One region of the Pseudomonas sp. NFX1 genome, then DNA from elsewhere that is predicted to be linked to it. Evidence: riboswitches for the same ligand, from Rfam matches in the RefSeq annotation. Region 1 holds a riboswitch; the other holds the start of a gene.
What was found. A riboswitch is a leader RNA that binds a small molecule or an ion and turns the genes downstream of it on or off. The one in region 1 is predicted to bind thiamine pyrophosphate.
Positions count from the first base shown of each region.

Region 2: another riboswitch for thiamine pyrophosphate. It lies ahead of thiC (phosphomethylpyrimidine synthase ThiC); the one in region 1 lies ahead of DJ563_RS06380 (TenA family protein).

Region 1 covers NZ_CP169366.1:1,489,877-1,494,907, reverse strand. Annotated here, with positions in the region: gene DJ563_RS06390 (MFS transporter) at 1-315, shown strand, start outside; gene tenA (thiaminase II) at 451-1,110, opposite strand; gene DJ563_RS06380 (TenA family protein) at 1,113-1,760, opposite strand; TPP riboswitch at 1,840-1,955, opposite strand; gene DJ563_RS06375 (Ig-like domain-containing protein) at 2,265-5,031, shown strand, end outside.
Region 2 covers NZ_CP169366.1:5,203,993-5,209,023, forward strand. Annotated here, with positions in the region: gene DJ563_RS23360 (S8 family serine peptidase) at 1-869, shown strand, start outside; gene DJ563_RS23365 (TolC family outer membrane protein) at 1,007-2,440, opposite strand; TPP riboswitch at 2,601-2,706, shown strand; gene thiC (phosphomethylpyrimidine synthase ThiC) at 2,863-4,743, shown strand; gene cytX (putative hydroxymethylpyrimidine transporter CytX) at 4,920-5,031, shown strand, end outside.

The DNA of each region.
Region 1 (5,031 bases):
GTGCTGCTATTTTTCACCTTTGCGGCACAATCGCTTTGGACGCTGCTGCTGGGCGTCGCCCTGGTCGGCACCATGATTGCCCTGGCCGCGCCGTTGCAGATTCGCCTGATGGATATTGCCCATGAAGCGCCAAGCCTGGCGGCGGCTTCGAATCATGCGGCGTTCAACCTGGCCAACGCGCTTGGGCCGTGGTTGGGTGGCATGGCCATCACTGCGGGGCTGGGCTGGACCAGTACGGGTTACATCGGTGCGGCTACGGCATTGGTCGGTTTGGGGATTTACCTGGTGGCCCGTCGTATGAAGGGGGGCCATTGATTCAATTGCGGTAGTGGGGGGCTGTGGGAGCGGGCTTGCCCCGCGAACACCGGCGAAGCCGGTGCCATGCACCGTGTTCCCCATTCGCGGGCCAAGCCCGCTCCCACAGGATACGCAGCTTACGGGGGCAGTCTGCTAGGCAGCGCCATCGAGCCCCATCTGCCAGAAGTCGGCTTCAAGGCTCGACGCCTGGCCGAAGATGCCTGCCAGCTCGACGAACCGTTGCTCGGTCATACTGCGCGCCGCCAGTTCATCCAGGTGCTTGCGCGCATTGGCCGCCACGGCCTGATAGCCCTCCCCGGCGTACTCACCAATCCATTCACGATAAGGGTGCTGGCTCAGGTCGCCAATACGCTGCGCCAACGTGCGCCCGATTTCGGCATAGCCGATGACACAGGGGGCCAACGCCACATGCAGTTCAAGCAGATCGCCCGCAGCGCCGCAATCGAGCACGTAGCGGGTATAGGCCACCGTGGCCTGATGCTCCGGCGCAGCCTGGATATCGGCCTCGGTCAGCCCCCAGCGAGCGCACAGGCGCAGGTGCAGTTCGGTTTCGTCGAGAATCGCCGCCAGGCCTGCCTGGGCGGCACGAATGTCAGCCGGCAAGCGGCTTTTGTAGGCGGCCAGCGCCCAGGCGCGGGCGAACTGGATCAGGAACAGGTAGTCCTGCACCAGGTAAGTCCGAAACGCAGACTCGCTCAGCGTGCCTTCGCCCATCTGCCGCACGAAATCGTGATCGACATAGCGATTCCATTGGTCGGCACGGGCGGCTTTGAGGCGATCGAAAATATCCATGCTCACGCCTCCCCCTCATACACGGCATCGAAGAAGGCCAGTTCCAGGGCCACGGTACGCAGGTAGAAGTCGGTGCTCAGCTCAGCCTCCTGCGGCCCCACGCGGTCCAGTTCGGCTTGCAGGAAGGCGACGAAGGCCTGGAACGCCGGGTTGTCGTGCAGGGTGATCCATTCGGCATGCACGAAGTGCTCGGGCAAGGGCTTGGGGGCTTTGATCGCCCAGTCCAGGTACAAGCCTTCGGCAACGTTCAGCACAGCCAGCGCGGCGGCATACGAACGGGTGGCCGCTGCTTCGCGCATGATGGCCTTGAAACCTGCAGTTGGGGCAGTGTCCTCGGCTTCTACGCGCTGTGCCGGGCTTACGTCCAGCGCCTCGAAGGCACGCAGGAAATACGTGTTTTCATCACTCGAAATCATCCCGGCGAACTGGCCGAAGCGCAGGCGCGCCTCGAAGGTGTCGGCGGTCGCGATGGCTGCGCCGAGCAGGGTCAGGAAGCTGTCGAGAAAACGATGATCCTGCACCAGGTAGCGGACCATGATCGGGTCCGGCAGGCTGCCGTCGCACAATTGGGTAACGAAACGGTGCCCGATGGCCGCCGACCAGGTCGGCTCGCTTTGGCGGCGCAGGGTTTGCGTGAAACGTTCGGTCATGATGCTGTCCTCTGCAGGGGGTGACAGCGAGACCGTTGCAGCTGGCATGGACTGGCCTCGCAGTGAGGCCGGCAAAAAGGCAGGTCGCAAGTCCCATCCCTTCGCCGGCATGATCCGGATCAGGTTCGAAGGGTCACCGCGCTAAAGCATTCAGCGGTTTCTCAGCCCGTTGCCGGGGCTCCCCTTGGTGGCGCACAGGTATACAGCAGGTACGAAGGTGCTGTCACTACCCAAACAGTGGGTGATGCATGACCCGTTTGTGGGTACTTACACCCGTTTTTTGACGCCTCCTACCGCACCTCATTCAGGTCTTGCAAGGTTTTGTTTAACAAAGCATTACTTAATTATCAGTTGGCACAGCCGTTGCTCAGGTCCATTAACCAGGCAAAACGCCATTGATGGCTCCAAGCCATAGAGCCGCGAGCGAGGCACAAGGCAATGAAAACATCGGCCAAGACCCAACCCACAAGGCATGCATTCAAATTGTCTTCCGTCACTGCATTGATGTTCAGCCTCGGGCTGATCCCGGCCATGGCCTCCTCCCTTGATGACGTCAGCCAGCCCCCGCCGACCGACCCCTCGGCCTACACCAATCAGCCGGCCAACCCGAACCCGGCGCTGCTCAACCTGTATACCCTGCCGGATGCCAACGAAGGCTCACTGGAACTTACCGACGGTGCCTACGGCGACCGCACCACCGTGCGCAAGGACAACGTGCTGCCGCCCGCCCTGCAAACCTCCGAAAAATACCCCACCAACGGTAAACCGAGCCCGCTGTTCGGTGCGCAGCCGTTCACCCAGCAACTGCTGCTGTTCGAAGAGTTCGGCCCCGAGAAGCTCGACCCAAGCATCCCGGTACCTAGCCTGACGTTCCCGGTGCCGACCCTCGGCGCCGCGCCTGCGCAAGACCCCAACATCGTCGCCCGCAGCGGCCCCAGCGGCACGGCGCTGGAGGCGTTTCTAAAACAACCTGGCCTGTACCCTTTCCCGACCCAATACGCCAACGTGCTCGACCGCAACCCGTGGAAGGCGCAGATCGAAATGTTCCTCAACCGCCAACCGGTCGGCTCGCCGGCTGAAGGCCGGCCACCAGGAAAAGGCTGGTCCCATCAGCGCTGGAACGAGTTCTACCCCCAGGCTGCATTCAAAACCGCCCAGGCCGGTGCACGCATCAACCTCGGGCTGCGTGACCGCAAGCAACTGCACAACTATGCGGTCGGCGAGTTCGCGCCGGGCGGGCTGTACTACCAGACTTCGGACATCCCTACCACGCTGGGCACCACCAAAGGCATCGACACCCGTTTTCACCCAAGCATGCCCCTGCAGAACCACAAATCGCTGTGGTCGTTCGATGGCACCTTCCCGCCCAAGCTGCTGATGGTGCGGTATGGCCAGTCAATCCTGATGCGCCACTACAACGCCCTGCCGATCGACCCTTCGGCCAACGGTGGCTTTGGCCTGCACACCCTCTCGACCCACGAGCATAACGGCCACTCACCGGCCGAGAGCGATGGCTTTGCCAATGCCTACTTTTTCCCCGGCCAGTACTACGACTACCGTTGGCCGGTCCAGTTGGCTGGCTACGACACGATCAATACCCGTGCCCAGGACCCGCGTGCAGCGTTCCCTTGCTCACCTGGCGAAACCTTGTTTGTGAATGATGCGTCGCCTGGCCTGAAGACCTGCGAAAACGGCAGCATCAAGATTCGTGGCGACTGGCGCGAAACCATGAGTAGCCACTGGTTCCACGACCACATGATGGATTTCACGGCGCAGAACGTCTACAAAGGCAACGCCGCGATGATGAACTACTACAGCGCCCTGGACCGCGGCAACGAGGCCCTGCAGGACGGCGTCAACCTGCGCTTGCCCAGTGGGGCCGGCATGCCGTGGGGCAACCGCGACTACGACGTCAACCTGGTGATCGCCGACAAGGCCTGGGATGCCAATGGCCAGTTGTGGTTCAACCCGTTCAACACCGACGGCTTTCTCGGCGACCAGATCCTGGTCAACTGGCAGTACCAGCCAAAGCTGAAAGTGCGGGCGCGCAGCTACCGTTTCCGCCTGCTCAACGGCTCGGTTTCGCGCTACTTCAAGTTCGCTGTGGTGCGTGAAATCGCCGGCACCAGCGGCGAATTCAAGGGGCCGACCGGTTCCAACCTGTCGTATGCCCGCGTGCCGTTCCACATGATCGCCAACGACGGCAACATCATGGAACACGCCGTGCCGTTCGACGGCACCCTGGACCTCAACGGTGATGGCGACCTCAAGGACAACAACGGCATCCTGCCGGTGCAAGGTATCGCCGAGCGTTACGACATCATCATCAACTTCGCCAAAAACGGCATCAAGGCCGGCGACAAGCTGTACTTCATCAACCTGATGGAGCACCAGTCCGGCAAGGGCCCGAACATGGCCATTGCGCTGGCGGACGTGCTGTCGGAGAAATACAAGGCCGTTATCAAGCAGACCAGCAAGGGCCCGCAATGGGACAAAGGCGACCCGGTGGTGGGCAAGTTCCTGCAGTTGCTGGTACAGCCCTACAGTGGCCAGGACCTGAGCATGGACCCGGTCGCCTATGAACCGGCCAAGCCGGGCAAGGCTGCAGGCCTGAAAATGATCCCGTTGACCCTCGACCGTAATTCCGCAGCCGACCAGGCCAAGCTCAAGGACGCCCGCCACCGCGAGTTCCTCTTTGGCCGCTCCGACGGTACCGATACTGCACCTTGGACCATCAAGACAGACGGCGGCTTCGGCTACAGCATGGACCCACGGCGCATCAGCGCCTCCCCACAACTGGCCAACGAAGCCACGCCAGCTGGCTTCAGCGGCGACGGCACCCTCGAAGTGTGGAAGATCAAGAATGGCGGTAATGGCTGGAGCCACCCGGTGCATGTGCACTTCGAGGAAGGCATCGTGCTCAGCCGCGACGGCAAGGCACCGCCAGAATGGGAGAAATGGGCACGCAAGGACGTCTACCGCATCGGCTCGGAAACCGACTCTTCGGAAGAACTGGATGTGGCAATCCGCTTCCGTGAGTTCGCCGGGACCTACATGGAGCACTGCCACAACACCCAGCATGAGGATTCGTCCATGCTGCTGCGTTGGGACCTGGAACACCCTGGCCAATTCCAGGTGATGCCAACCCCGTTGCCGGGTTGGGACGGCGTAGAATACGTCGCCTCCGTTGGCCTGCCGACCTTCCGCACGGCTGCCCATGACGATGATGACGATGTCAACAAACCGCCAGTAGCCGTCAGCGACAGTGCAG
Region 2 (5,031 bases), 2.3 Mb from region 1:
ATGTGCTTGAGCACTTTGAGACTTCTCGCGAAGTGATTGACCTGGTCGGGTTTGGCAGCCGCGGGTTTGCAGACCTGCAGATGCGGCAGGACGGCACTGTAGCTGTGCTGGATCTTGGAAGTGGGCAGACACTGAAGCTTGTGGATAGGGCCATCGCCGAACTGAAGCCAACCAATTTCCGCTTTCTTGATGTATTCACAGCCCCGCCGGGTTACTTCGAGGGTAGCCCTGAAGGGCAGAAGCCAGCGCCGGTCAGTGCAAATGTGTTGCTCAGCGGCGGTGCGGGAGGTGTGTCGCTGGCGAGCGACGAGTCAGGGCAGTTGGTGGCTTCTCTGACGGGCACCATCTACACCCCGGCAACGGTTTCACCCAGCGTGTTCGAGGTAGTGAAACAAGAAGGGGTGAGTGACTACAAGAACACGTTGCGGGGGTTCAGACACGGTATCGACAAGATAGACCTGAGCCAAGTGGGCATCAGCCGTATCGAAGATTTGCAGATCAGTAAGTCCGAACGCTTCGAACTCAATGGATTTGCCCAAATACACGGTGTGGAAGTTGAGACTCAAAGTACGGCGGGGCAGGGAGGTGTTGTGAAGCTGCTGTACCTGGATGCGCTTGAAGTGGCTCAAGTGACAGCAGAGGACTTCATTTTTGCGCAGCCGGCCGTAGTGACGTCTGAAGGAGGCGCCGTACCTGAAACTGTAGCCCTGTCAGCAGAGGTGTCTCTGTTTGCTGCCGAGCAGTCGCTACCGAGCCTGGGGAACCTTGTTGATGCGATGGCTGCATTCGCCCCGAAGCCTGCTGGTTCTGCATTATTCGGGGATGTGTCTGCTCAGCATATTGAATCGACGATTGCCATCGCTGCTTAGTCGCGGTCCAGTTGTGGCTGCGGTGGTGTTTGATGGCCCTATCGCGGGCAAGCCCGCTCCTACAGGGATCGCGCAGTTCCTAAGCAATGCGTGATCCCATAGGGAGCGGTTATGCCCGCGAAGAAGCCCTACGCATCTCAAGGCCTGCGTTCGAAGTTCTTCGCTGCAGCTGCCGCCAGGTCTGGTGGCAGGAAGTCCTTGTCCGGGTTGTAGTCCGGTTTCAGATACCGCCCCAGGTCCTGCAGGTCTTGCGGGCTCAGGGTGCCCGCCGCTTGCTTGAGGCTCAGGTTGTCGAGAATGTAGTCATAGCGGCTGTTGTTGTAGTCACGCACCGAGGTGTACAGCTGGCGTTGGGCGTCGAGCACGTCGACGATGTTTCGGGTACCGACCTGGTAGCCGATTTCGGTGGCTTCCAGCGCGCTCTGGTTGGAAATGATCGACTGCTTGCGCGCCTGCACCTGTTCCACATCGGTATTCACCGCACGGTGCAGGTTGCGCGTGTTCTCTACCACCTGGCGGCGCAGGCTTTCGCGCTGTTGCTCGCTCTGGCTCAGGCGCTGGTAGGCCTCGCGCACTTGCGAACTGGTCAGGCCGCCGCTGTAGATCGGAATGTTCAGCTGCAGGCCGATGCTGGTCTGCTCGACGTCGCCGCTGTAACGCACGCCCAGTTGCGAAGGGTTGGTGAAGCCGAGGCTGTCGTTGTCACCCTTCTGGTACTTGGCCACCGCATCCAGGGTCGGGGCATGGCCGGCCTTGCGCTGGCGCAGGGTTTCTTCAGCGGCGTTGACGGCGTAGTTGGTCGCCAGCAGGTTGAGGTTCTGCCGCCCGGCGGTCTCGACCCAGGCTTTGGCATCGTTGGGCGTGGGCACCTGAATCGGCAGGGTGTGGACGACGCCCTGGATCGATGCGTATTCGCGGTTGGTCAGGGTTACCAGGGCTTCGAAGGCATCCTGTACCTGGCGCTCGGCGATGATCCGGTTGGCCCGGGCGGTGTCGTAGCTGGCCTGGGACTGCAAGACGTCGGTCTTGTCGGAAAGGCCCACGTCGAAACGCTCGTTGGACTGGTCGAGCTGGCGCTTGAAGGCCGATTCTTCAGCCTTGGTCGCGGCCAGGTTGTCCTGGGCGCGCAGCACCGCAAAATAGTTTTGCGCCGTCTGCAGAATGAGGTTCTGCTCGGTGGCAGACAGCTCAAGCGCTGCCTGCTCGTTGACCGCCTCGGCGGCCTGCAACTGGAACCAGCGGTCGGCACGGAACACCGGCTGCGCCAGGGTCGCACTCCAGGAGTTGCCGCTGCGGTTGGAAGTCATCGACGGTTCGTCGAGCTTGGTACGGGTGTTCAACATTTCGGCGCTGGCCGACAGGTTCGGCAGCAGCCCGGCGCGGGCCTGCGGTACCACCTCGCGGCGGGCGCCATAATCGGCGCGGGCCGCTGCAAGGTCGGCGTTGTTGTCGACCGCCTCCTGGTAGACGCTGACCAGGTCGGTCTTCACCGTCATGGGCACATCCGCTGCCCAGACCACTCCGTTGGACGCACAAGACACGGCTATCGCCAGTGAGAGTTTGCGCAGCATAGAGGCAATCCTTGTACGAAAATTAATTACTGAACTGTTGAGTATCGAGCGATGGGCCAGTGTAGTGCCATGCGCCCCCGGCAACAATCGCCCAGTGCGCCTTTCATCATCCCCGCATTTACCCGCTTGGCTTTGCCGGCCACTCCAGTCTAGACTGCGCATGTTCTTGTCGGGGTGCCTTGTTGCAAAGGCTGAGATCGGAAGTTCCGGATCCCGTTGAACCTGATCAGGTTAGCGCCTGCGTAGGGAACAAGATTGCTCGCTTTCCCGATGAGCCTCTTGTGCCAGGTCCGGGATTGTCGCCGCTGTAAAAAGCGCAAGGCACCCCCATGTCCGGCACTGCATCCATCTCTGGGTGCGTCCGCGTCTTTCAGGTTCTCCCCGACATTCCATCCGCTAGGAAGCTGTCTGGAGAGCCCGTGATGAGCAAACAAGAAAAAACGATCAACCTCAGCGAGTCGGCACAAGTCGATCAGCAGTCCGTGCAACCGTTCCCCCGTTCGCGCAAGGTCTATGTCGAGGGCTCTCGCCCGGACATCCGCGTGCCCATGCGCGAAATCAGCCTGCACGACACCCCGACCGACTTCGGCGGCGAAACCAATGCCCCGGTGCTGGTCTATGACACTTCCGGCCCGTACACCGACCCCAACGTCATCATCGACGTGCGCAAGGGCCTGGCCGACGTCCGTTCGGCCTGGATCGACGCCCGCGGCGACACCGAGCGGCTGGGCGGCCTGACCTCGAACTTCGGCCAACAGCGCCTGAACGATGCAGAGCTGGCCAAGCTGCGCTTCAACCACGTGCGCAACCCGCGCCGCGCCAAGGCTGGCGTCAACGTCTCGCAGATGCACTACGCCCGCCAGGGCATCATCACCGCCGAGATGGAATACGTGGCCATCCGCGAGAACATGAAGCTGCAGGAAGCCCGTGCTGCCGGCCTGCTCGACCAGCAGCACGCCGGCCACAGCTTCGGCGCCAACATCCCGAAAGAAATCACCCCCGAATTCGTCCGCGAAGAAATCGCCCGCGGCCGCGCGATCATCCCGGCCAACATCAACCACACCGAGCTGGAGCCGATGATCATCGGCCGCAACTTCCTGGTGAAGATCAACGGCAACATCGGCAACAGTGCGCTGGGCTCCTCGATCGAGGAAGAAGTGGCCAAGTTGACCTGGGGCATTCGCTGGGGCTCGGACACGGTCATGGACCTGTCCACCGGCAAGCACATTCACGAAACCCGCGAGTGGATCATCCGTAACTCGCCGGTGCCGATCGGTACCGTGCCGATCTACCAAGCCCTGGAGAAAGTCGGCGGCGTCGCCGAAGACCTGACCTGGGAGCTGTTCCGCGACACCCTGATCGAGCAGGCCGAGCAGGGCGTGGACTACTTCACCATCCATGCTGGCGTGCTGCTGCGTTATGTGCCGCTGACCGCCAAGCGTGTCACCGGCATCGTCAGCCGGGGTGGCTCGATCATGGCCAAGTGGTGCCTGGCGCATCACCAGGAAAACTTCCTGTACACCCACTTCAACGAAATCTGCGAAATCATGAAGGCCTACGACGTCAGCTTCTCGCTGGGCGACGGCCTGCGCCCGGGCTCGATCGCCGACGCCAACGACGCTGCACAGTTCGGTGAGCTGGAAACCCTTGGCGAACTGACCAAGATCGCCTGGAAGCATGACGTGCAGTGCATGATCGAAGGCCCAGGCCACGTGCCGATGCAGTTGATCAAGGAGAACATGGACAAGCAGCTGGAATGCTGCGACGAGGCGCCGTTCTACACCCTCGGCCCGCTGACCACTGACATTGCGCCGGGTTACGACCACATCACTTCGGGTATCGGCGCGGCGATGATCGGCTGGTTCGGTTGCGCCATGCTCTGCTACGTGACGCCCAAGGAGCACCTGGGCCTGCCGAACAAGGACGACGTCAAGACCGGCATCATCACCTACAAGATCGCCGCCCATGCCGCCGACCTTGCCAAGGGCCACCCGGGCGCGCAGATTCGTGACAACGCCTTGTCCAAGGCGCGTTTCGAATTCCGTTGGGAGGACCAGTTCAACCTTGGCCTGGACCCGGACACTGCCCGCGCGTACCACGACGAGACCCTGCCCAAGGAGTCGGCCAAGGTCGCGCACTTCTGTTCGATGTGCGGGCCGAAGTTCTGCTCGATGAAGATCACCCAGGAAGTGCGTGAATACGCCGCCAAGATCGAAACCGTGGACGTGACGGTTGCAGATGGCATGCGTGAGCAGGCCGAGCGGTTCCGCCAGGAAGGCAGCCAGCTGTACAAAAAAGTCTGACTGCAAAACTGCCCTCTGTAGGAGCGGCCTTGCGTCGCGAAAAGGGTCGCGAAGCGGCCCCGGCACTATCAGCGGCGAAGCTGAAACCGGGGGGCCGCTTCGCGCCCCTTTCGCGACGCAAGGCCGCTCCTACAGCGACCGTGTTCAACCACCTTTAATGCCGAGTGTCTGCAAGCATGACCACCCCCAGCCAATTCTCTCCCGACCACCCGGTCCCCACCCAGCAACGCATCTTCGGCGCACGCGACCTGTTCGCGCTGTGGTTCTCCCTCGGTATCGGCCTGATGG